3 regions of the Salipaludibacillus sp. CF4.18 genome follow, and region 1 is predicted to be linked to each of the others. Evidence: predicted binding sites of a transcription regulator. Region 1 holds the regulator's gene; each other region holds the start of a gene.
The links. The regulator LexA, encoded in region 1, represses DNA repair genes until DNA is damaged. The targets are predictions, from matches to a motif close to CGAACATATGTTCG.

Region 1 (7,920 bases):
CGCATATTTTTCATTAAACTTCATCCATTTAGCATAAAACTCCGGTAATTTCTTCGAGTAGATATTAACGCCTATTTCTTTTGCTTTCTCAGGACTTTCCTGCTTATAAAGAGTGCCGATTTGGGCTCGTTCATCATTAGTAAAAAGCGGAACATTTATACTTCCGGGTTCATGAAACTCTTCAAACTCTGCGGGAGATCGAACGTCAATTAAATAATGCGGATGTTCTAACAGTTCATGGTACTGGATAGTTGGTAACATACGTTCAGACATGTTTTATCTCACCTTTTTCTATAGTAATTTGACCTTTTCATGTTGCTTCCCTACATATGAAAAAACACCCCATCACGGAGTGTCCATTCTTATTTTTGATTCTGCATTGCCTTCATCATTTGATTAATCTTCTTCTGTGATGGATTTTGTCCCATTTGCATCATCATCACTCGAAGCATTTTTTCGTTAATTGGCGGATTTTTCTTCATGTAATTCATCATGTACTGTCTAGCAAGAAAGAATCCTAGTGCGACCCCTGCTAACAGAGCGATGACACCGATTAAAATATTTACCCACATCGGCGTTGACCCTCCTTCATTCTTTCAAGTTATTGTTTCGACCTTTTTCTCTCTCAACCCTGTTTATTATACATGAACAGTTATGATTTTGAAAGGGAATTCCCTAAAACAAGTCAACAGTTTTAATATTCTATCGCCATATCTAGTGGTCGTATTGGTTTTAACCAGCCATACCTTTTAGATTGGACGCTGATTGCTAAGAAATATGGTCTAAAATTACGTAGCACTTCAAAAAACATTGTCTCTGCGTCCAAACTTCCATCTGCGTATAAAATAATTTTATTTTTGGATAAGATTAATCTTGCGTAACTTTTATATTTATCAAGCTGTAAAATATGCTTTTCAAAGGAATAGTGGTAGTCATCTTCTTTACCTAAAGCTTCAAAAAGAAATGTATCTAATTCATCAATGTGATAGTCATTTTTTATATAATTTATTTGTAAGTCAGTAATTGTCTTTAATATCCCTTTGGCATAATAGTTTTCAACAAATAGATGAAAAAGTTTTTTTTCCATACCGTTGTACATATATGCGACCTCTTCATTTACTAAAATGATATCATACCTTCTCATAGACATTCTCCTCCTAAAGCTTGTACCTACCTTAATTATAGAAGAACTACCCTAAAGGATTTGTCAGAATGTGTAAGGAAAGCTGACTAATTTTGTCATATAAAAAAGATGTCTCAAAAGGTCCTAACAGACCTTTTGAAACATCCCATTCTAACAATTATTTTTCTAGTAACTGCTTGAATTTCAAAACAACATTTTCCGATGTAAAGCCATACTCCTGTAAAATTTTATCTCCAGGCGCTGAAGCTCCAAAACCATCAATTGCCAATATAGAACCATGATCTCCCGTGTAACGATCCCAGCCCATAGATACAGCCATTTCAATTCCTAAACGATTTTTAAGATTTGAAGGAAGTACAGACTCTTTATATTCTAGTGTTTGTTCTTCAAAACGATCCCAGCTTGGCATACTAACTACGGAAACGTGAATTCCTTCTTTTTCTAACGCGTGTTGTGCTTCTACCGCTAGAGAAACCTCTGATCCGGTTGCCAGTAGTAAACCGTCTGTCTTACCATTCGATTCAGAAACAACATAGGCACCTTTTTTCACTCCTTCATATGCTTTCTCTTTCGTCGAAGCAAGTGTAGGTAAACCTTGACGAGTAAGCACTAAAGCTGTTGGTTGGTCAGAACTTTCCAATGCAATTCTCCATGCTGCAGCAGTTTCATTACCATCAGCCGGACGAATAACAGAAATACCCGGAATAGCTCTAATAGCAGCTAACTGCTCAACAGGCTCATGAGTAGGACCGTCTTCCCCTACTGCAACACTGTCATGCGTAAACACAAACGTTGTAGGGATTTTCATTAGTGAAGACAATCTTAATGCTGGACGTAAGTAATCTGAGAAAACAAAGAATGTTGCGCAATAAGGCTTTAAACCACCGTGCAATGCAATACCGTTTGCTGCAGCGGCCATCGCAAACTCACGAACACCGAACCAAATATTTCGACCGGAGTAGTTATCACGAGAAAAAGCATCTTCTCCGTTCATCATTGTTTTTGTAGAAGAAGCTAAATCTGCTGAACCACCAAACAAACTCGGTACAGAGTTAGCCAAAGCGTTAATTACTTCTCCGCTGTGCGCACGGGTAGCTGCCTTGTCTCCTTCTTCATATACAGGAATATCTTTATCCCATCCTTCAGGTAACTCGCCTTTAATAGCAGTAGCTAGTTGGTTAGCAAGCTCAGGATGAGCTTTTTTGTATTCTTCAAATTGCTCGTTCCAAGCGTCTTCTTTCTTTTGACCTTCTTCTTCGAGCTTCTTGTAGTGCTCTCTCACTTCATTTGGAACATGGAAATCTTCTTCAAAAGTCCATTTATACGATTCTTTTGCTAATTTGACTTCATCTTTCCCAAGTGGTGCACCATGAGATGCTGATTTACCACTTTTGTTCGGAGAGCCAAAACCAATCATTGTTTTTACTTCGATTAATGTAGGACGATCATCTGACTTAGCGCTTTCAATTGCCGCACTAATTGCTTTAAGGTCGTTACCATCTTCAACACGAATTACTTGCCATCCGTATGCTTTATATCGGTCTTCGACACTTTCAGAGAAAGATTCATGTAAATCACCATCTAAGGAAATATCATTTGAATCATACATAACGATAAGTTTTCCTAATTTCAGGTGACCTGCTAATGAAGACGCTTCAGCAGAAACACCCTCCATTAAATCTCCATCTCCGCAAATGCTGTATGTATAATGGTCAACAACATTAAACTGGTCTTTATTATAAGTTGCAGCTAAGTGCTTTTCAGCCATAGCAAAACCAACTGACATAGCAAAACCTTGACCTAAAGGACCTGTTGTAGCTTCTACTCCTGGAGTATGTCCAAATTCGGGATGCCCTGGAGTTTTACTTCCCCACTGTCTGAATCCTTTTAAATCATCTATAGAAACGTCATAGCCATGGAGATGGAGTAAGCTATATAGAAGCATAGATCCGTGACCCGCAGATAAAATAAAACGATCACGATTAAACCAATCTGGATTTTTTGGATTATGGTTCATGTACTTACTGAACAATTCATAAGCCATTGGTGCCGCACCCATAGGCATTCCCGGGTGACCTGAATTCGCTTTTTCAATACTGTCAATTGATAGTGTTCGGATCGTGCTAATAGATAAATTCTCGATGCTTGTAGCCATTCTTGATCAGCCTCTTTTCATAAAAATTTTATCAAATATACTTTTATCATATACTTTATAGAGAGGTTAGACAACCATATTTAGCATGTTAGTTAAAAATATAACACATTTACAAAAAACTAATTTCATTTAAGACATCTGATAATGAATACATTCTGTAATTTACAGAGAGTATTGCGGCTATGATATATATTAGCCTAATTCTTTTAAAATAAAAAATTAAATTAGAACAGAGTGGAACTCGAGTCCGATAAATGCGCATGCTTTCCTTCCTTGGTTTTTCAATTAAAATAACAATAATACTTATAGGTGAAAAATATTCAAATAAAAAAAGTAATCAGTTTCCCAAACAACAATAATGGAAAATGGATTACTTAATATAAACAAATCAAAAGATATTTCAAGAGAAATTAGTGTAAAGAATCATTCTCTTTTTCTTTTTTTAATTTAGCTGGTGTTACATCTGTACCTTCTTCGTCAACAACTTTTACCGATTTTAATTGGTTCTTAAATGACTTGCGAACATTCTTCAAATATTCATTCCTTAGCTCTTTTTGCTCTTTTTGTTCTTTTAATGATAAACCTTCGCTTTTTGCTTTCCTTGCTAAAATGTTTATTCTATCAAGTTTTTCTTTATGAATCATCTGAATCCCTCCGTTTGTTGATAGGCATATTTCATTTTAAAGCAATGAAATAAAGGATTCAAGTTTACTGCCTAATCGTTGGACAAGCTTTTCATATGTTCCTGATATCTTCGATGTGCCGTTGCTTTTGAAATCGAATATCCCATCCCTCTTAGCATTAGGGCCAGTTCATGAAAAGTCATTCCACTCTCTCTTAATCTCAAGATCTCTTTGAGTGGAACCTCTTTTCTCTTTCTTCCTCCACCACGGGTTGCACCCAATAGATTCATAGACGGATCAAAGCCATTACTAACAGCTCGCTTCATCCCTCTTTTTATTTTAACATTTTGAAGTTTACGCTGATACTCCTCCACAATAGCGACGATATCCAACACCATTGAGTCGGTCTCAGATAATGCTAATTCACCATTGTCTTTTAGAGAATATATTTTTACATTCATTTTATTCAACTGGTGAATGAGAGCCATTTTAGCATTCCCACGACCAAGTCTTGTGTCGTCTTGAATAAGTAATATATTAGCCTCTTGTTTTTTAAATCGTTCGAGCATGATAAATATTCCGTCTCTCTCTATTTCATAGCCACTTGCTTTTTCTTCTATTATATCAATAACCTGGATGTTTTCGGCTTCTGCTATTTTCACTAGTTCTTCTTTTTGTCGGATAAGAGATGTTTGTTGTGTTTCTTTGTCAGTACTCACTCTCGTATATATTATTCCTCTCACTCTTGAGCAACTCCTGTCAGCTGAGTTGGAACGTCTAATCGTTGACCCGGAAAGATACTCTCATTATCCAAATCATTTTTTGACTTCATCCATGAAATAGTCTGTTCAATTGTCATATCATGGTCATCCGAAATGGAACTGGCAATCGCCCATAGAGACTCTCCATCTTCAACGGTCCATTCTGTTGACACCTGATACTTTTCTTCAACTGGAGTATGATTATCTGAAAAATAAGTCCATGAGTATAATACACAGGATAAAAGAAGTATAAAAACAGATCCGTCTATGTACTTTCGTAAAGATTTATATGTTTGCATTGCTCATCACCTCATAATAAGAATGTTTGTTCCCTTTTACTATAACTAGAACAGTTGTTCGTGTCAAGCATATAAGTAGAACGAGTGTTTGCGAAACTAACGTTCTCATGGTATAATGTTCCTGTAAATGTTTCTTAATACTAGATTGCTATGATATACAACTATTAAATAGAACAAAATACATATAACGAGGTGTGAAATATGACAAAGCTCTCTTCTAGACAGCAAGCTATTTTTGATTTTATTAAATCAGAAGTTAAAGATCGTGGATATCCCCCTTCGGTGAGAGAAATCGGAGAAGCAGTGGGCTTAGCATCTAGTTCAACTGTGCATGGTCATCTATCAAGACTAGAGAAAAAAGGCTACATTCGCCGTGATCCAACTAAACCGCGCGCTATTGAAGTTTTGGGATTACATGATGATTCCTCTCAAGTAAATCACACGGCATCCATACAAATTCCTGTAATTGGTAAGGTTACTGCAGGACAACCGATCACTGCGATTGAAAATGTGGAAGAATACTTACCATTGCCAGCAAGCTTTGTTCAGGATGAACAGTCCTTTATTCTTGAAATATCTGGGGATTCTATGATAGAGGCTGGTATATTTGATGGCGATTATGTCGTAGTTAGACAACAAAGTCATGCAAATAATGGAGAAATCGTGGTCGCTATGACAGAAGATGATGAAGCGACTGTGAAACGATTCTTTAAAGAAGATAATTACTTTCGACTCCAACCTGAAAATTCTACATTAGACCCAATCATTTTAGATAAAGTTACTATTCTTGGCAAAGTCATCGGCGTTTTCAGAACACTTCAATAACTTATGTATACCATTGAAAAGAAGATCAAGTGATACTACTTGATCTTCTTTTTATTTTTTACCTAGTGTTATGCCAGATAGAGTTTAAGAATGATGTCTGTCTAGATTTTAAAAGTAGGACAAGGAGCCTGCCTCATCCTTTCTCTTTAGTTATGAAGATTTAAATGAAAGCCTCACATTCCGTTAACTGCGTCCCGCACTAACAAACCAAACTTGAGTTGTTGAAAAAGTATTCTCTTGCCTAGTAGGTCTTTTATATTTAATTTTTTTCTGTATAATCTTTGTTGAGGGTTTTTTACAAAGCTCCCTTTTATTTTTATTTTTCTTTTGGGTAACTTTTTCCTCTCTGCTGTTACTTACTTTGTTTCCGTTATCTGCCTCTAAATCTCTCACATCTTCTTCGCTTCTTGTTTCCAAGAGGGAACCTTTAGCATACGAGAGTATATTTTGCATGGATTGCATTAAGGTTTTTTCACCATATGCTTTCAATAGTGATACTTTTGCGCTCTGTGAATTACATTCAATAAACTTAATTTCTAGATCTTTTGTTAGTCCAAAATCTATCCCGATCTCTCCAAATTCCCCATATTTATCTTCCGTCTCTTTATAAACAGTGCATAAAAAGGATTCAATTCTTTTCTTAATTTTCAATTTTTCTTTGGAGGATAATTTTATCCACTTGAACAAATCATCAAGTGGGATAGCATCTGAATGAATTGTAATCGGGGAGTTTTCTTGGCTAACTCTTGCACTTATTCCACCGACCTGAATTCCTTTAGTTATATCTCTTTGTAATTCAGCCCGCAAATCTATCCTTCTATTGTTAAGTTCTAATAGGTCGATAGCTTCTTGTACCATAAATCCTTTCCCTTTGTAAAATTTGTCTAAGAAAGGGATAACATCATCTAACTGTTCATAGTTCATGGTGTAAATTTTTTGTTGAGTATAATCATAATACTTACACTGATAATGATTATTTGATAACAATTCTACGCGCACCACATTTTGTCCTTTTCTCCCGGTGACCCCTTTCAGATAAATCGTTTGATGTTTATTCATCATGTAAAATAAATCTTCTGGACCTTCATATAAAACCGTTTCTAACAAATAAGGTTTTAATGGCTTAAGATTACTAAAATAGTTATAAATGTCCCAATTTCCTAATGAAGAAGGATTCAAAAAGAATGTTTTCTTTTTCTTGCATTGATCTATAAAAGTGCGATAGTTGTCTTTAAATTTCTTCGTTGCACCACCACGCCGATAAAGAACTTCTGGATATGGAAAAGTACCTTGTTTCCATAAGTTATTTTTAAAATCAAAATAATATCCAGTAATGACTTGTTTGTCTATATTGACTTTATTAATGGAGAAAAAAAACATTTTAAAATAATCTTCTTTATTAGCCTCCGCCAATTTTTCCAGCCGATAATGGGGTTTATTTTTAGAAATACCTTTCCAGGCTCTATTCGACACTAACACCCCGAGACTATCGGTTATATTTGCCTTCATACTCAAGTTTCATCACCCTTTCCTCTGTAACATGCTCAAACATATCATATTAAGAAATAAATAAATGGTGAGTATATAACCTCTTAAATATCCCTGTATTACACCCAAATTCCCAGCGTAAATGTCAAAATCCATTTATAACGATATGCAGATCCCTTAATACCATACTTTTGATTTCACCCCACCTTATTTAAATCATTTCTTACAATTATTTTACTTACTATTAACTATCTGATTAGTCATTATTTCTTTAAATAAAGCATACGCTTGGATGAAGTAGTTTTTTTAATATAGACCCGAGGTTGGATCATACATTCCATCACCTTTATGCTTGTATGATGTTGACACTGAAGTTTTACACACAGCATCATTATTCTCGTTTGTAATTTTCTTCACAGAAAAGTTGATATGTGAAGTTAGTTAATTGGAAGGATGGTCCGATTGTATATTAAATGGATAGCTACAAATAAAATAGACGAGATTTATTTTCCAAATATATTTCGAAAAGGAATAATATCTTCCTCAGAAAAAATCACTTTTCATTTCGGCTCTTGGGAAAAAGAGCTTATTATCCAATATTCGAACATTCTTCCTAATGACACCA
Region 2 (7,920 bases), on a different contig from region 1:
CATATCATCAATCTGACCTTCTATAGGTCTCACATCTATTGTAGGGTCTAATAATCCTGTCGGACGAATAATTTGTTCGATCATTTGTGGACAATGCTCTATTTCAAACGGTCCCGGTGTAGCCGAAACAAAAATGGTTTGATTAATATGTTTTTCAAATTCATCGAATTTCAGAGGCCGGTTATCCTTCGCTGACGGAAGACGAAATCCGTGGCTGACAAGGACTCCTTTTCGAGCCTGATCCCCATTATACATTCCTCTAACTTGAGGAAGTGTCACGTGAGACTCATCAACGATAATTAGAGAATCCTTCGGAAAATAGTCTAACAATGTATACGGAGTTGCGCCTGGCTCACGAAACGTCAAATGTCTCGAGTAGTTCTCAATCCCGGAGCAATAACCCATCTCATGCATCATTTCTATATCGTAGCGTGTTCGTTGTTCAAGACGTTGTGCTTCAAGAAGTTTTCCTTCGTCGTTCATTACCTTTAATGTTTCCGCCAACTCATCTTCAATATTGACAATCGCACGCTGTAATTTTTCTTCTTTAGTAACGAAGTGAGAAGCCGGATAAATAGCCACGTGCTCTCGTTCACCTAACACTTCTCCAGTTAACGCATCGACTTCCGTTATCCGGTCAATTTCATCCCCAAAAAACTCCACTCGAATACAGTGTTCATCTCGTGAGGCAGGGAAAATTTCAACAACATCACCACGAACACGAAACGTACCACGAGTAAAAGCTATATCATTTCGTTCATATTGAACGTCGACTAACTGTCGTAATAAACCATTCCTGTCTTTTTCCGTTCCAGTGCGCAGAGATACCATCAGATCACGGTAGTCTTCCGGAGAACCTAGACCGTAAATACAAGACACACTTGCCACAATAATAACGTCATTCCGCTCAAATAAAGCACTCGTTGCCGAGTGACGAAGCTTATCGATTTCGTCGTTTATACTTGCATCTTTCTCAATATACGTATCTGATTGAGGAATGTATGCTTCTGGTTGATAATAATCATAATAACTGACAAAGTATTCTACACGATTATTAGGAAAAAATTCTTTAAATTCACTGTATAATTGTCCTGCTAATGTTTTATTATGAGCAATTACCAGTGTTGGTTTATTCACTTCCTGTATTACATTGGATACCGTAAAGGTCTTCCCGGTTCCTGTAGCTCCCAATAATGTTTGAAATTTTTCCCCTTTGTTTATACCAGCTATCAGCTCTTGAATGGCTGTAGGCTGATCTCCCGCGGGTTCATAATGTGACTTTAATTCAAACGGAATGTCACGGTCTGGCTGCACAGACATTGGATTTCCCCCTTCACGTTCCTACTCGTAATTATAAGTTCAAGATACCCTAAGATATCGATTCTATATGATCAAACTAAGTTAAGATACATCTCTTAGGTTTCTTTATACATCTACTCACACAAAACGGCAAATGAATTGCTTGTCTAATACTCTCATACCCATTCTTACCGAATATTTATCATTATATCACAATTTCAGATAAACACGAACACATATTCCCTTTCGATGATAATATTAACGAGTTTTTAATGAAATAGCTTTGTTTAAAGAAAAACTGTATTCTAGTACGTAAAACATTAATTTAAAAGGATATCGCAAAAAAACTGCCCTCCTATTGGATAGAATCTAGTAAGTAAAAAGGACACTGAGATAAGTAAAATCTACTTTTCCAGTGTCCTTCATATAGTAACTCATCTAGTTATCTTCATCATTCCGTTCGTCGTCTTCTTCCATTTGCGACCTTTTTCTTTCGCTGCGATTTGATTCATCCTTGTGCTCCGCATCTGAATCCTTTTTTTCTTCAAAATCAGGCGTCCAAGTGTTTTTGGCAGGTTTTGAATTTAGAAATTCTTCATAGAAAGCACTTAAACCAGCTGCTTGTCCATAAGCAACTTCATTGGATTTAGTTTCTTTATCAAAGAATCCTTCCTTCTTTTGCAAATCTTCTGCTACATCGAGCTGTTTTTCTCGTTCAGTTGTTACTGGTATATCCACTTCTTTTTCTTCAGGGTTGGCGTCCCCCTCAACTTCGTCAATACTTGAAGCAACTTCTTCATTGGGATTAGCGTATTCTGCTTCAGACTCAGTAGGAACATTTTCCGTATCATCCACTGATTCTAACTCACTCTCCTTTTGGTCCAGTTGATGTGAGTCTCCTACAACAATATCACTGCGATCTCGTTGGATAACAACTGCTGAGCGTAATGCGCGCGATGATAGATTACCAAACTCATCATCTGGTACAAACAAACACCCAATCTGGTAGTGGTCTCCTTGAAAAATAGAAGACTGTGCGAAACGTTTCTCCCCAGATAAATCGATGATTTCTAATTTACAGAAAGCAGGATTCTGTTGGAGTGCATGATAAAACTCGGCTTGAGACGCTATTTCCAATCCATTTGTTTTCCAAATAATCTCGCCAATCTGAAGACCCATTTTAGAAGCTGTCGAATGAGGGAGAACTCCTAAAATTTTCAAACCTTCTTCTCGTCGTGTAAACATACTTAATTGTCTTTTATCGTTAGCACGGTAGAGTAAATAAACACATTCTCTTCCTATCAAAACTAATGCTGGCACTGCTAACGCAATAACAGGGTAAAACAAAGCTGCAACTGCCACACCAATAACTAGTAAATTCAAAGCTAGCAACTGTTTACCAACTTTTTTTACGCCATCAATTGGCATAGCACTATGTACTTTTGCCTGAAATCCCAACATAAACGGAAATAGTGCTAAGCCGAATGATTGACCGCTAGTGAGCTCAAACAGTGGCCACCAACCTTCCGTAGAAAAAGGGCCTACAGGAAATAATAAAAATAGTGGTAAGTACCATAAACGTGAAGCAATATGCTGTCCAACCATCTTACCTCGCTTGCTTTTTAAAAGAGAGGGTGAACTCTGTTTCCAACCATCTAATAAAATCAGCAATGACTCCGCTAGAAACAATGCCGCCAAGAGCCAGATAAGTCCGAGAATACTCGCGCTGTCAATTTCCGCTAACCACGTATTTAACCAACTATACTCTGTTCCGCCGGCCGGTAAGAAAGGAATGATAAACATAACGATAGAGCCAGCCACAGTCATACTAAGCCACCTTGCATGTCCTAGGGGCAATAAAACAATCCATACTGCAGTTAAAAGTGCTAGTATACCGACTGGTACTTCAATACCTAGTAATAAAATAACAACCGAAAGTGAAGCTCCAAAAATAAGTGCAATTGCTATTGGTGAGGTAACTCGTTTAATCACATCATATACACGAGTGTGGAATTCTTTTCTTTCTCGTTTTACCCTTCGCATACTTAACCAAAAAGCCGCAATGACAAATATATATGTAAGTGGGTGTAAAAAGAATCTTCCTACTGCTTTTAATATTTCTAATCCGATTACTTCCAAGAGAAACCCTCCTCAACCCATCAATCTACTATTCATAACCTCTTCCTTTCATTGTAAATGAATTATCAGAAAAGAAAAGTGATTTTTTAATAAAAGCGGCAATCCCCTTCTTTTATTAAATGCATCGTCAGTTTCTCCACTAACTTTTAAACAATAAGAACTTCTAAGAAACTTTATCGAAAAAGTTAAATCTAAACTTACCAAAAAACCGCCCTCAAATGTCACTAACCGCTGAAAAAGGTACACTCGTAGGAGAAGATGTGCACCTAGTGTCGTTAAACACGTGAGATAGCTCCTTTCAACCTGACACTAATCACTTGAATGTCACCTTATTTTTCACTTCAATTTATTTTTATAAGAATTACCCCATTATTTCCATATCCCACCCCGATCCTTCCTTTTAGCTCGGTAGGCCGTCTTGATTGGACACGAACTTCTCCTATATTAAAAGCAACAAAAAAAAAGATTGAAAAAGAGAATTCTCTTTTTCAATCGGAAAGTTCTAGATCCTGGTTATCCTACGATAACTTCAATCGCACGATCAAGCTGCAAATCATATTCTTTTCCTTGGATCGCTTCAATAACTTTCTCTTGTAAACGAGTTCCCGTTTCTTCATTGATTTCTCCAGTTACCTCGAGACCCTCTTGTTCTTGGAATCCTCTAACGGCTTCTTCTGTTTCTTCATCAAAGTAGCCATCCGTTCTGCCAGGATCAAATTCACTTATACCCGCCAACATAATTTGTGCATTTTTTATATGTTCATTAGACATGTCATAAGTAAGCGGCTCTTCAAAATCCAATGGAGTAGCATAGTAGAAGTCTGGTTGCTCAACCTTAATGGTCGGTTCTACGCCCACTTCATTTATATTATTTCCATCTGAAGTTAACCATCGGAACAATGTCAGCTTAATTTCGCTTCCATCAACCATACGTAAAGTTTGTTGTACGGTGCCTTTTCCAAAGGTATTTGTACCAACAACTTCATAACCGCCTGCTTCTTTTAATGCACCGGCAAGAATTTCCGATGCTGAAGCACTGCCTTCATCCGTAAGAGCAACAATCGGATATTCTTTTTTCCCGTCAAGATTCGATAGCTGTCTCATGCGCTCGCCTTCTTGATCTTCAATTTGAACGATAGGCTCGCCTTCCGGAATAATCAGACTGCCTATTTCCTCAACGACTTGAAGGAGTCCGCCTGGGTTACCTCTAACGTCAATAATTAAACCATCAATATTACTATCTTCAAGTTCTTTTAATTGTTCTTCAAACTCAGTCGCTGTTTTTTCAGCAAATGAACTTAATTCTATAACACCTATTGACTTTCCATCTTCCTCTATGATTTCACTGTAAACTGTTTCAATAGGAATTTCATCGCGGACAACGTCCAGATCAATTGGATCGTTAACACCCGGGCGTTCAATTGTCAGCGTAACAGTGGATCCTTTTTCCCCGCGGATTTTAAGGACAGCATCATAAAGTGACAAACCATCTGTATCTTCTCCATCAATCTCAAGAATTTTATCATTTGGTCTTAATCCTGCGTTTTCTGCCGGTGAATCTCTAAATGGGGCTACAATTGTAACACGGCCATCTGTCATACTTACTTCAGCACCAATGCCTTCAAACGTAGAATCCAAAGAATTCATGAACTCCTCAGCGGTTGATTCATCCATGTATACGGAGTATGGATCCTCTAACGTTTCAAGCATTCCCGTAATCGCACCCTCAACCAGCTTGGATTCATCCACTTCGTCTACATACTTGTCCGTGATCATATCTATAGCTTGCTGTATTTTAGCCATTTCTTCGTCATCATCTACGTTGCCAAGAACTTCTTCCGTCTCGCCACCGTTAATGAGCTGCGCTACTTCGTCTTGCCCCAAACCATTATCATCATTCATAGGCCCCATCGCTACATACATTCCTCCAGCTCCCAGAACTAAAGAAAAAAATACGATTAGGGGGATGATAATATTATTTTTGTTCATACTCTCACCTCTTTGTCACAATTTAGATGGAGTCATCCACCGTATAACTTTTTTCACTGTTTCCATCATAACAGAGTTAGCCATAGATTTGAAAGTTCCATCTCTTTTACTACTTTTATATAAAATGGTAATCTGTAGAAATTTATCAACATTTTGAATTTCTTCTTTGATGCAAAAGAAAGAAGAGGTCCAATATAGTATATATAAGGACACTCTTCTTCATTCAACTAAATATTTATTTATCTTTTTTTACGGGAGATAACTTGAAGGATTTACAGATGACGATGAGCCAGCGTAACCGCCAGGGTGTACTTCAAAATGCAAGTGAACTCCTGTCGAAACACCTGTCGTGCCCATTACTGCAATCGTTTGACCTCGACTAACACGCTCTCCTGCTGACACATTGATTGAAGCTAAATGTGCATAAAGCGTCGTAATGCTTTTTCCGTTTACAACATGAGAAATAGTAATCGTGTTACCATATCCATTCATCCTGCCAGCAGAAATAACTGTTCCTGCTTCGGCTGCATAAATACCCGTACCACCATCGCGTCCAAAGTCTGTCCCATTGTGGGACCTGACTTCCCCTGTTACAGGGTGGACTCTGTGGGGATTGTAACCCGATGTCATTCTACCATCGGCTGGTCGGTGGAGTGTAGCAGAACCTCCACTCGATGCTTGTTTAGTACTTTTAGTTTCTGAGATTGAAGGTGAACTGCCTGAACTACTTTTAGAATTATTTGAACCGCTAGAGCCAGAATTGTTTGAGCTACTTGACGAAGATGAACTCGTTGAGGTACTAGCTTCAGCTTGTTTTTGTTCTTCTTTTGCAGCTGCACGTTCTTCTGCAAGTCTTGCCTCTTCTTCTGCTTGTCTTTGTGCTTCTGCCTCACGCTGGCGTCTTTCTTCTTCTTCTTTCTTACGACGTTCTTCCTCTAATCTCCGCTGTTCTTCTTCCCACGCAGCTAATTCTTGTTTTGCCGCCTCTTCTTGAGCTGCCAAAAACTGTTTCTCTTCTTCTAAGTTTAAAAGGTTATCTTCTAATGAATAGCCTTGCTCCGTCAGTTGTTCCAATAACACATCTTTCTGACCAATTTGATCTTCCAGCCCCTGTTTTAAACCTTCTAAATCTGTCATTTGTTCTTCTAAACTAGTAAGCTCAGATTCCAAATCATTTTTAGCTTTTTCAACTGCCTGCATATCCTCAATATGTTGATCAAGAATGTTTCTATCGGATTCAGCAATCGAATTAAGAGCAGAAATACGCTCTATCAAATCCCCAAACCCTTGTGCACCTAAAATCACATCTATGTAATCTATTGAACCACCGTTTTGATACATAAATTTCACACGTTCTTTAAGAATTTCATCTCTTTCTTTAATTCGTTCCTCAAGAACTGCTATTTCTTCACGTAAATCCTCGATCCTTGCATTTGTTGCATCGATTTCTTCTTGTTTATCATCAATATTTTGATTAGTCGTTAGCATTTCATTATCCAACTGATGGATTTCTTCAGCCACGCCTTTCATCTCTGCTTCTACTTCTTGTAACTCTTCTTCTGTTTGTTCTGCTTCTTCTTGTTTAACACCTTGTTTATTTTTATATCCTTCTATATTTTCTTTTAATTCTTCTCCTGTATTAGCTGAAACTGATTCAATATGTATCAAATCTATTAATGTAGTTAAAGCAAGTATTACAGCTATTAAAAACAATGCTAGTTTACGAGTCATAATGACCCTCCCTTTAAAATTGGCGATATATGTTTTATTTCCTAGGAAATAGTCAGTTTTATGTTAGGGAGTTCCCGAAAGGTCAAAAAAGACTTTTTGAGAACTCCTCTCTTTTATACTTTCAAGAACTTCCTTACACTCATGACACTTCCCCAAACTCCAACAATTGCCCCAATACCTAAGAGTAGAATGGCATTTTGAATAACTAATGGATAAGTAGGCAAAAATTCAAAGAAGTCCAGTCCGGTGCTTTCCCCAATCATTTCATAAAATTGGACATAACCAAACCACAATAGCGCAATAGGAATAATTGAGCCAAATGTACCTAGTAGAAGACCTTCTATAAAGAAAGGCCATCGGATAAAGCCGTTTGTTGCTCCTACAAGTTTCATAATCTGAATTTCATTCTTTCTAGCCACAATGGTTAGTTTTATCGTGTTAGCTATAAGAAAAATGGCCGTAAATGACAAACCACCGATTAATACCACACCTATAATTCGAATAAAATCCGTTGCCGTGAAGAGTTGGTCAAAAATATCCCGACCATATTCTACACCTTCTACATGTTCTAAAGATTCAATTTCTTCAACAATAACTTCTGTATCTTCCGGATTCTCTGCATGAACAACATATACATCATTCAATGGGTTTTCATCCCGAAGTCCTTTAAAATAGTCGCCTTGTTCACCTAAACTATCTATGAATGTTTCTAACCCTTCATCTTTGGGTATATATTCTACAGAATCGATAGTCTCAAAGTCT
Region 3 (7,920 bases), on a different contig from region 1:
ACGAATAATCAAGTAAATAATGGGTTATTGAGTATGCAGAATGCACCACAGCATCCATATGATTATGGAGCGGAGCCTGATCTTGCTAATCAACACTATACCAGAGAAAAAGACACGAAAGAATCGGAGAAAAAAGCTAAAGATAATAGTTATGGTGACCTTTCGGCTTTTAAAGAGGGGAAAACACCACGGAAAAATAATGAGCGTAAACTAAATAATCCGGGACCCTTTTATGGACCTGGGACCTCTTTAGGAAAAGGAAGTAATTAACAGAAGGTACCATTTTTATATACTAAGCAGTTGTCGTACTTATTAATTTAATTTCCTAGAACTTACAGGATGATCTTATCCAAATCGGCTCACCCTAATTGGTGAAAGGAGGAGGATGAATGAAAAAGTTAATAACGTGTATTACAGCTGCTTCAATATTAATGGCAGGAACAGGGTGTGGAGATACCGAAGATGGAGCCCAAGGTGGTGAAGCCTATGGACTGCAAGGAAACAGAGTTGGAACAGGTTCCGGGGGTGCCGGTCATGGACAGGACCAAAGAGGTTTAGCTGGGACTAGAGACAGATATGGTGCTGCTGGTCAGCAGGAGCAAGGTCAGTTAGGTGAAAGAGGTCATCAAGGTCAAGGTAGGCAAGGGGAACAGTATAATATAACTGAAGGTCAAACAGCTCGTAATGGTGGATTTTCCAGAGGAATTGTCGGAGATGACCGTCCAGGCATGGTAGATGACAATGGTTTACTGAATGGGCGTATGAGAGCAAATGACCAAACAAATGATTATCGTGGTTTAAATCAAGGAACAGGACGACGTAACTATGGTGGAACCGGTGGTGTAACTGGCAGAACAGGTGCTGGAGGGGCTAGCCCGTATGGAGCGGACGGACCTGCAACCAGTGGTGGAGCCGGAGGAATGACCGGAGGAGCTGCTGGGGGATCAACCGGCGGAGTAGGAGCCGGTGGTGTCGATGGAGCTGGCGGGGCTGGAGCAGATGGAATGGATGCTGGTCGAGCTGGACGAAATGGTACTGGAGCCGGAGGTGCCATTGCCAACCGTAGACCTAATAACCAGAGTTATTATGCTACCGAAGAAGGCAGAACAGCTAGACAGATTGAAGAACGAGTAGATCAAATAGATGGAGTTCAAGATGCAGATGTTATTATCAGTGACGACGAAGTGGTTGTTGGTATTAGAGGGACTAATACCAATGGTAATAATGGAAATAATGGAAATAAAGGAAACAACGGAAACAACGGAAACAACGGCAATACGGAATCACAGGTTCGGTCGGCTGTAAGTGATATGGTTGAAGATAAACAAATTCACGTAGTAACGGACGAAGCGGGTGCACAAGAAATTCATCAAATGGAAGGTCGTTTAAGAGGTGGAGAAGCATTTGAAGAAGTTGGAGAAACTTTTAATGCAATGTTGGATGATTTAGGCGATGCTATTCAACGCCCCTTTGAACAGACTAGATAATAGTTAAATTATATATGTAAAGGGTACTGAAAAAGATTAATTTTCAGTACCCTTTTTGATTTAAATTAGGGTTTATAGAAACATTAGGCTTGAAATCACTATGTACAAATCTTTGCCGCAGAAACGCCTTTATTCTCCCGCAACAGAACGTGTCATTTCCTCTGTCAGAACGCTCTGAAATAGCATCGTAGCTTATGAAGGAAGTTTTTTTAAAAGATGTTATTTTTAAACGGATTCATAGACCAAATTTCCTCCATTTTTCTTAAAAAGGCCATTGTATTATGCTATAGTAAAAGCATCAAGTTAATGGAGGGAATTAATGTGGCAGGACATTCTAAATGGAGTAATATCAAGCATCGTAAGGGACGTCAAGACGCCAAAAAAGGGAAAATATTCACTAAAATTTCAAAGGAGATTTTTCAAGCTGTACGAGACGGTGGAGAGGACGTTCAAACAAATGCAAATCTTAGTTTGGCATTAGATAAAGCAAGACAAGCAAATATGCCAAATGAAAATATAGACAGAACAATTAAAAAAGCTACGGGTAATCTTGAAGGAGTGACTTATGAGGAAATCATTTATGAAGGATATGCCCCGTATGGTGTAGCGGTTTATGTTAAGGTACTGACTGATAACAAAAACAGGTCAGCAGCTGAAGTCAGGCTGGCATTTAATAAGAATAATGGAAACCTGGGAGAGACAGGTTGTGTCGCATTTATGTTTCAGCGAAAAGGCGTACTCATTCTTGAAAATATCGAAGGAATAGATGAGGAGTCAATTATGCTTGAGGCTATAGAAGCGGGAGCGGAAGATGTCGTTGTAAAAGATGAAATAGTCGAAATAACTACTAGCGCCGAGCTGTTAGATGCAGTAAAAAGCAAGTTGACACAAGCCCTTTCTTTGAAAGTTGAGGTTGCGGAAATTACCATGCTTCCAGATACTTATATACCTTTAGAGGAAGAGAATAGTGAAGAAGTTATAAATATGATAGAAGCACTTGAAGACAGTGATGACGTTCAAGAGGTATACCATAATCTTGAAATAATATCACAGTGATAAATATTTTAACCATTAATAATGGATATTATAGATATTAGTTTTGATTCCATTTTGAAATGGAAATAGCCTGCGTAATACCAAAAAGTTGCTCCGACGAGTTTCAAAAAGAGTGTACGAAACGAAAAGAAGTATGAATTTTTTGTAACTTGTTACCGAAGGGGATTTCTTAATGGATATACTTATATCGCTTACTCCTGTATTAACAGTCATCGTATTTTTGATTATCATGCGTTTGCCGGCAGTTAAAGCAATGTCAATAAGTCTTGTCGCAACGGCGTTGGTAGCCTACATTTATTGGAAGGTTCCGATTGTACAATTAACAGCTTCGGTATTTGAAGGTGTTATTATTGGTATTTCGATTTTATATATCGTATTCGGGGCAATATTATTGCTGAATACCTTAAAGCTGAGTGGCGCAATTGATACGATTCGTACCAGTTTTATGAGAATTAGTCCTGACAGACGTGTTCAATTAATTATCATTGCTTGGCTTTTTGGAGCTTTGGTTGAAGGCGCGGCTGGGTTTGGAACACCCGCAGCAATTGGAGCACCACTTCTGGTAGCGCTAGGTTTCCCTCCTCTTGCTGCAGTAGTTCTAGCTTTAATTGCAGACAGTAGTCCAGTTTCTTTTGGAGCAGTAGGGACACCTATTATAGTTGGTGTGGAACAAGGGTTACAACAAGGGACAGGAATAGCTTCGGTAGCAGCACCTTATATTAACGAAATTGGTATGGATCAATTTCTTCAAGACGTATCACTACAGGTGATGCAAATTGATATCTTTGTGGGTACTTTTATGCCTCTTTTGTTAGTAATGATTTTAACGAAAGTCTTTGGAGAAAATCGTTCGTTCAAAGAAGGACTGGAAATATGGAAATTCGCAATATTTTCAGGGCTTGCATTCACCGTTCCTGCTTTACTTGTTGCTGCTTTCTTAGGTCCAGAATTTCCAGCCATTTTTGGTGGTTTGTTCGGTCTTTTAATTGTAGTTCCAGCAGCAAAAAAGGGATTTCTTCTTCCAGAGAAGAAATGGGATTTTCCTGCTAAAAAGAACTGGGAATCTAATTGGATTGGAAGTTTATTGGAGGAAGATGTAATCCCCCGAAAAAAGTTACCTCTTATTTTAGCTTGGGTACCGTATATTACTGTAGGTGTATTACTTGTACTTACTCGTTTGGAGGTTCTTCCTTTTAAAAGCTTGCTGCAGAGTTTCACGCTAGGCTGGAGTTATATACTAGGAACAGAGATAAGTGCATCTTTAGAGCCATTATACTTACCTGGAGCTGTTTTTATTGTTGTTGTATTGATAACTTTCTTCGTTCATGGAATGAAAGCTTCTCAACTAGGACACGCAATGGGTGTCTCTAGTCGAGCGATCGTAGGAACTGCAGTAACATTATTTACAGCTGTTCCTATGGTTAGAATCTTCATAAATTAGGGAGTGAATGGAGCAGGGTTACTGAGTATGCCAATGGAACTTGCCAACGCAGCATCTGCAACACTGGGAAATAGCTGGCCATTTTTTTCGCCACTTATCGGTTCGCTAGGCAGTTTTATTTCTGGTAGTGCTACATTTAGCAATATGATGTTTACATTGTTTCAATTCAGTGTCGCAGATCAAATAGCAATCGATCCTACGTTGATTATTGCTCTTCAAATATTAGGTTCTAATGCAGGGAATATGATTTGTGTTTTAAATGTAGTAGCCGCAGCATCCGTAGTTGGTCTTCTTGGCAAAGAAGGAGAAATTATTCGCCTCACTTTCTACCCAATGCTGTATTATGTCTTTTTCTCTGGAGCCTTAGGACTAATTTACGCTTTTTTAATTGGGTAATATATGGTGTTTTCTAGTCGTAAATTATCTAATTTTCTAGTATTTTTGATCGTTTTATATAAGTACTGGAAGAAATTTAAAAGGTAGTCGCCGCCTTCGCTTCTTCGATCTTTTCAAAAAATCAAAGGTTAAGAAAGCATTTCAAACAAAAGATGCTACGCGTTTTTCTTAGTTGATGATAAGTTTAGATGTATTATTTAAATATGAGTAGTTAATGCTATGCATATATGTCGTAATTCTAAAACATGATTTAAAGTAGGGGGCGGCTAAATGCGAGCTTTAAAAGTTTCAAGAATAATCATGGTATTTCTTATGTTAAGTCTTCCTTTATTCTTTAGTTTTGGAGCGAATCTCTCTGTTATAGCAAAGGACTCTCTGACTTCCGGGGAACCTCATAACGTCGATGTTACGTTACAAAGAGTTTACTTAGACGGGGAAATGAGCGAAGAAAAATTGGAGGAAACCATTTGGTCAATGGAGGATTTTTGGTCCAGATACAGTGAATGGCAACTTGTAGATCAAAATCAGTCAGAAATCATTTTCAGACAAGATGTAGATGATATTTCTCCTTTATTAAAGATGCATGGCTATTTTGGCCTTGCTGAAGACGGAACATTAAGTATTTATCATGGAAAGCCAGATGGAAGTGATGTGATCCAATCATTCTTCCAAATAAACACAGAGAAATTAAAGAGTCAGCTTTATAAGTCTTTATTGGAAGGTATTCCAGTATCCTCCAAAGAGGACTATATTCAAGTACTTAAGAAATATGAAGAGTACTCTATGGAACTTTAATGCGGTAAAATGAAAAGCTGCCACGATTGTGGCGGCTTTTCTATGTTTCATCTCTAAGTTTTTTCAAGAGACTGTTATGCAGTTTAGTTTTTCTTTCAACTCCATCATCTTACCAACGTATAGATCGTTTTTCTGTGCTAAAATAGAAATATGTGTTCGTATAGATTAATTACAGTAAGCGAGTGGAGGAAGAACTTTGATAGAATGCTTAAAAGGGAAAATTATAAATATAGAACGGGAAGCAATTGTGATTGATGTGAGAGATGTTGGATACTTAGTTTATTGTGGAAATCCTTACCGTTATGAAGAATCGATAAATGAAACCGTAACGGTGTATACATATCAACACGTGCGTGAAGACGCAATTCGACTTTACGGTTTTTTTCACCGGGAAGAAAGAAGGTTATTCGAAAAGCTTCTCTCGGTTTCAGGGATAGGTCCAAAAGGGGCATTGGCGATAGTTGCGGCGGAACAGCCACAATTAGTTGTGGAAGCGATTGAAAATGAAGAGGAAGCATTTCTCATTAAATTCCCGGGCGTAGGTAAAAAAACAGCGCGTCAAATCATTTTGGATTTAAAAGGGAAGCTAGAAGAACTTATGCCAACCTTGACGCTTGATTTGACACAACCGCATTCAGAGCATTCGGTACCGAAGCAGCGATCAGGTAATCAAGAGCTGGAAGAAGCGATGGAAGCATTGAAAGCACTTGGTTATGTGGACCGGGAAATTAAAAAAGTTTACCCACAGTTAGCCAGTGAGACGATGTCCACTGATCAGTATATCAAGTTAGCTTTAAAAGAAATGTTGAAGCGATAATAATCTTTTAAATAAGATAATATATCGGGGGAAGATAAAATGGAAGAACGTATTGTCAGTGGAGAGTCACAAGGTCATGAGGATTCTGAAGAGCATAGTTTAAGACCTCAGACTCTTTCTCAATATATTGGTCAAAAGACAGTAAAAGAAAATTTGACCGTGTTTATTGAAGCGGCTAAAATGAGACAGGAATGTCTGGATCACGTACTGTTATATGGACCTCCAGGCTTAGGTAAAACTACTTTATCCATGATTATTGCAAATGAAATGGGCGTGAATCTCCGAACAACTTCCGGACCAGCAATTGAAAGGCCAGGGGATCTCGCGGCGGTCTTAACGTCACTTGAGCCAGGGGATGTATTATTTATAGATGAAATTCACAGATTAAATCGTTCCGTGGAAGAAGTGCTTTATCCAGCTATGGAAGACTACTTTCTCGATATTGTTATCGGGAAAGGACCATCTGCAAGATCGGTGAGAGTTGATCTGCCGCCGTTTACATTAGTTGGTGCTACTACTAGAGCCGGGATGCTTTCAGCCCCATTAAGAGATAGATTTGGAGTAGTAAGCCGTCTGGAGTATTACACGCATGATGAGTTACAAGAAATTGTTGAGCGAACAGCGGTCGTGATGGATGTCACGTTGGAAACATCTGCGGCTGAGGAAGTTTCCAGACGTTCAAGAGGTACACCAAGGATAGCAAACAGAATATTAAGAAGAATTCGTGATTTTGCCCAAGTGCGAGGTGATGGTACAATAAATCAAGAAATTACATCTACTGCCTTACAATTACTTCAAGTAGACGATTTAGGATTGGATCACATTGATCATAAATTATTGCTGAATATTATTGAAAAATTTCGAGGTGGTCCGGTTGGGATTGATACGATTGCGGCTACCATAGGGGAAGAGTCTCATACGATTGAAGATGTCTATGAACCTTATTTAATGCAAATTGGTTTTTTACAAAGAACTCCAAGGGGGAGAATGGTTACCCCGCTTGTTTATGAACATCTTAATATAGAGGTGCCGAAAACATGAGTCAACTACCAAAAATGCTTATTTCATTAGGGGTCATTCTTATTATCGTTGGAATCATTTGGCAGCTGGGAGGAAAATATTTATCTCTGGGAAAACTACCTGGAGATATTATTATTCGAGGAAAAAACTCCACGTTTTATTTTCCTATTGTAACATCTATTGTTATCAGCATTGTTGCCTCTTTGATTCTATATGTTATTGGAAGGCTTCGTTAACAGAGAAAGGAACGAACTATACAAATGGATGTATCACAATTTGATTATAATTTACCGGAAGAATTAATTGCTCAAACACCTCTAAAAAACAGAGAGGCATCTAAACTTCTAGTGTTGGATAAAAATACTGGAATTTGCGAACATCATCATTTTTATGACCTTCTATCTTTTTTAAAGCAAGGGGACACGCTTGTTTTAAATAATACGAAGGTTATTCCTGCGCGGTTATTTGGAATTAAAGATGAAACAGGGGCAAAAATAGAGCTTTTGTTATTAAAAGAAAAAGAGGACCATATTTGGGAAGCGTTAGTTAAACCCGCTAAAAGAGTTAAAGTGGGAACTGTCATTGATTTTGGAGAAGGATTATTAACAGGTCGATGTATGGAAGAACTTCCTGAAGGCAGAAGAATGATTCAATTTGAGTTTAAAGGAATTTTTCATGAAATACTGGACCAGTTAGGAGAAATGCCTCTACCTCCGTATATTCAGGAACAACTTGAGGAAAAAGACAGATACCAAACAGTATATGCAGAGCATAAAGGTTCAGCTGCGGCTCCTACAGCCGGTCTTCATTTCACAAAAAATATGCTGGAGAATTTGCAAGAGGCTGGGATAAAAATTGCTTATATCACTCTTCACGTTGGATTAGGTACATTTAGACCAGTTTCTGTC

Region 2: uvrB (excinuclease ABC subunit UvrB) is a predicted target of LexA. The motif match lies at 1,529-1,542, and genes of this name have one in related genera.
Region 3: ruvA (Holliday junction branch migration protein RuvA) is a predicted target of LexA. The motif match lies at 5,321-5,334, and genes of this name have one in related genera.

Annotation. Positions count from the first base shown of each region.
Region 1 covers NZ_JBIMEV010000001.1:277,876-285,795, reverse strand. Annotated here, with positions in the region: gene mnmH (tRNA 2-selenouridine(34) synthase MnmH) at 1-273, opposite strand, end outside; gene ACHABW_RS01430 (YneF family protein) at 363-572, opposite strand; gene sirA (sporulation inhibitor of replication protein SirA) at 695-1,144, opposite strand; gene tkt (transketolase) at 1,302-3,299, opposite strand; gene ACHABW_RS01415 (DUF896 domain-containing protein) at 3,710-3,943, opposite strand; gene ACHABW_RS01410 (YneB family resolvase-like protein) at 4,015-4,665, opposite strand; gene yneA (cell division suppressor protein YneA) at 4,662-4,982, opposite strand; gene lexA (transcriptional repressor LexA) at 5,184-5,807, shown strand; gene ACHABW_RS01395 (YheC/YheD family protein) at 5,991-7,316, opposite strand; gene ACHABW_RS01390 (YheC/YheD family protein) at 7,758-7,920, shown strand, end outside.
Region 2 covers NZ_JBIMEV010000054.1:11,310-19,229, reverse strand. Annotated here, with positions in the region: gene uvrB (excinuclease ABC subunit UvrB) at 1-1,320, opposite strand, end outside; gene ACHABW_RS21345 (hypothetical protein) at 1,738-3,438, opposite strand; gene ACHABW_RS21340 (S41 family peptidase) at 3,952-5,427, opposite strand; gene ACHABW_RS21335 (murein hydrolase activator EnvC family protein) at 5,677-7,158, opposite strand; gene ftsX (permease-like cell division protein FtsX) at 7,272-7,920, opposite strand, start outside.
Region 3 covers NZ_JBIMEV010000009.1:86,859-94,778, reverse strand. Annotated here, with positions in the region: gene safA (SafA/ExsA family spore coat assembly protein) at 1-270, shown strand, start outside; gene ACHABW_RS08435 (YhcN/YlaJ family sporulation lipoprotein) at 390-1,487, shown strand; gene ACHABW_RS08430 (YebC/PmpR family DNA-binding transcriptional regulator) at 1,809-2,543, shown strand; partial or broken gene ACHABW_RS08425 (L-lactate permease) at 2,716-4,380, shown strand; gene ACHABW_RS08420 (BofC C-terminal domain-containing protein) at 4,651-5,175, shown strand; gene ruvA (Holliday junction branch migration protein RuvA) at 5,372-5,992, shown strand; gene ruvB (Holliday junction branch migration DNA helicase RuvB) at 6,032-7,033, shown strand; gene ACHABW_RS08405 (DUF2905 domain-containing protein) at 7,030-7,248, shown strand; gene queA (tRNA preQ1(34) S-adenosylmethionine ribosyltransferase-isomerase QueA) at 7,273-7,920, shown strand, end outside.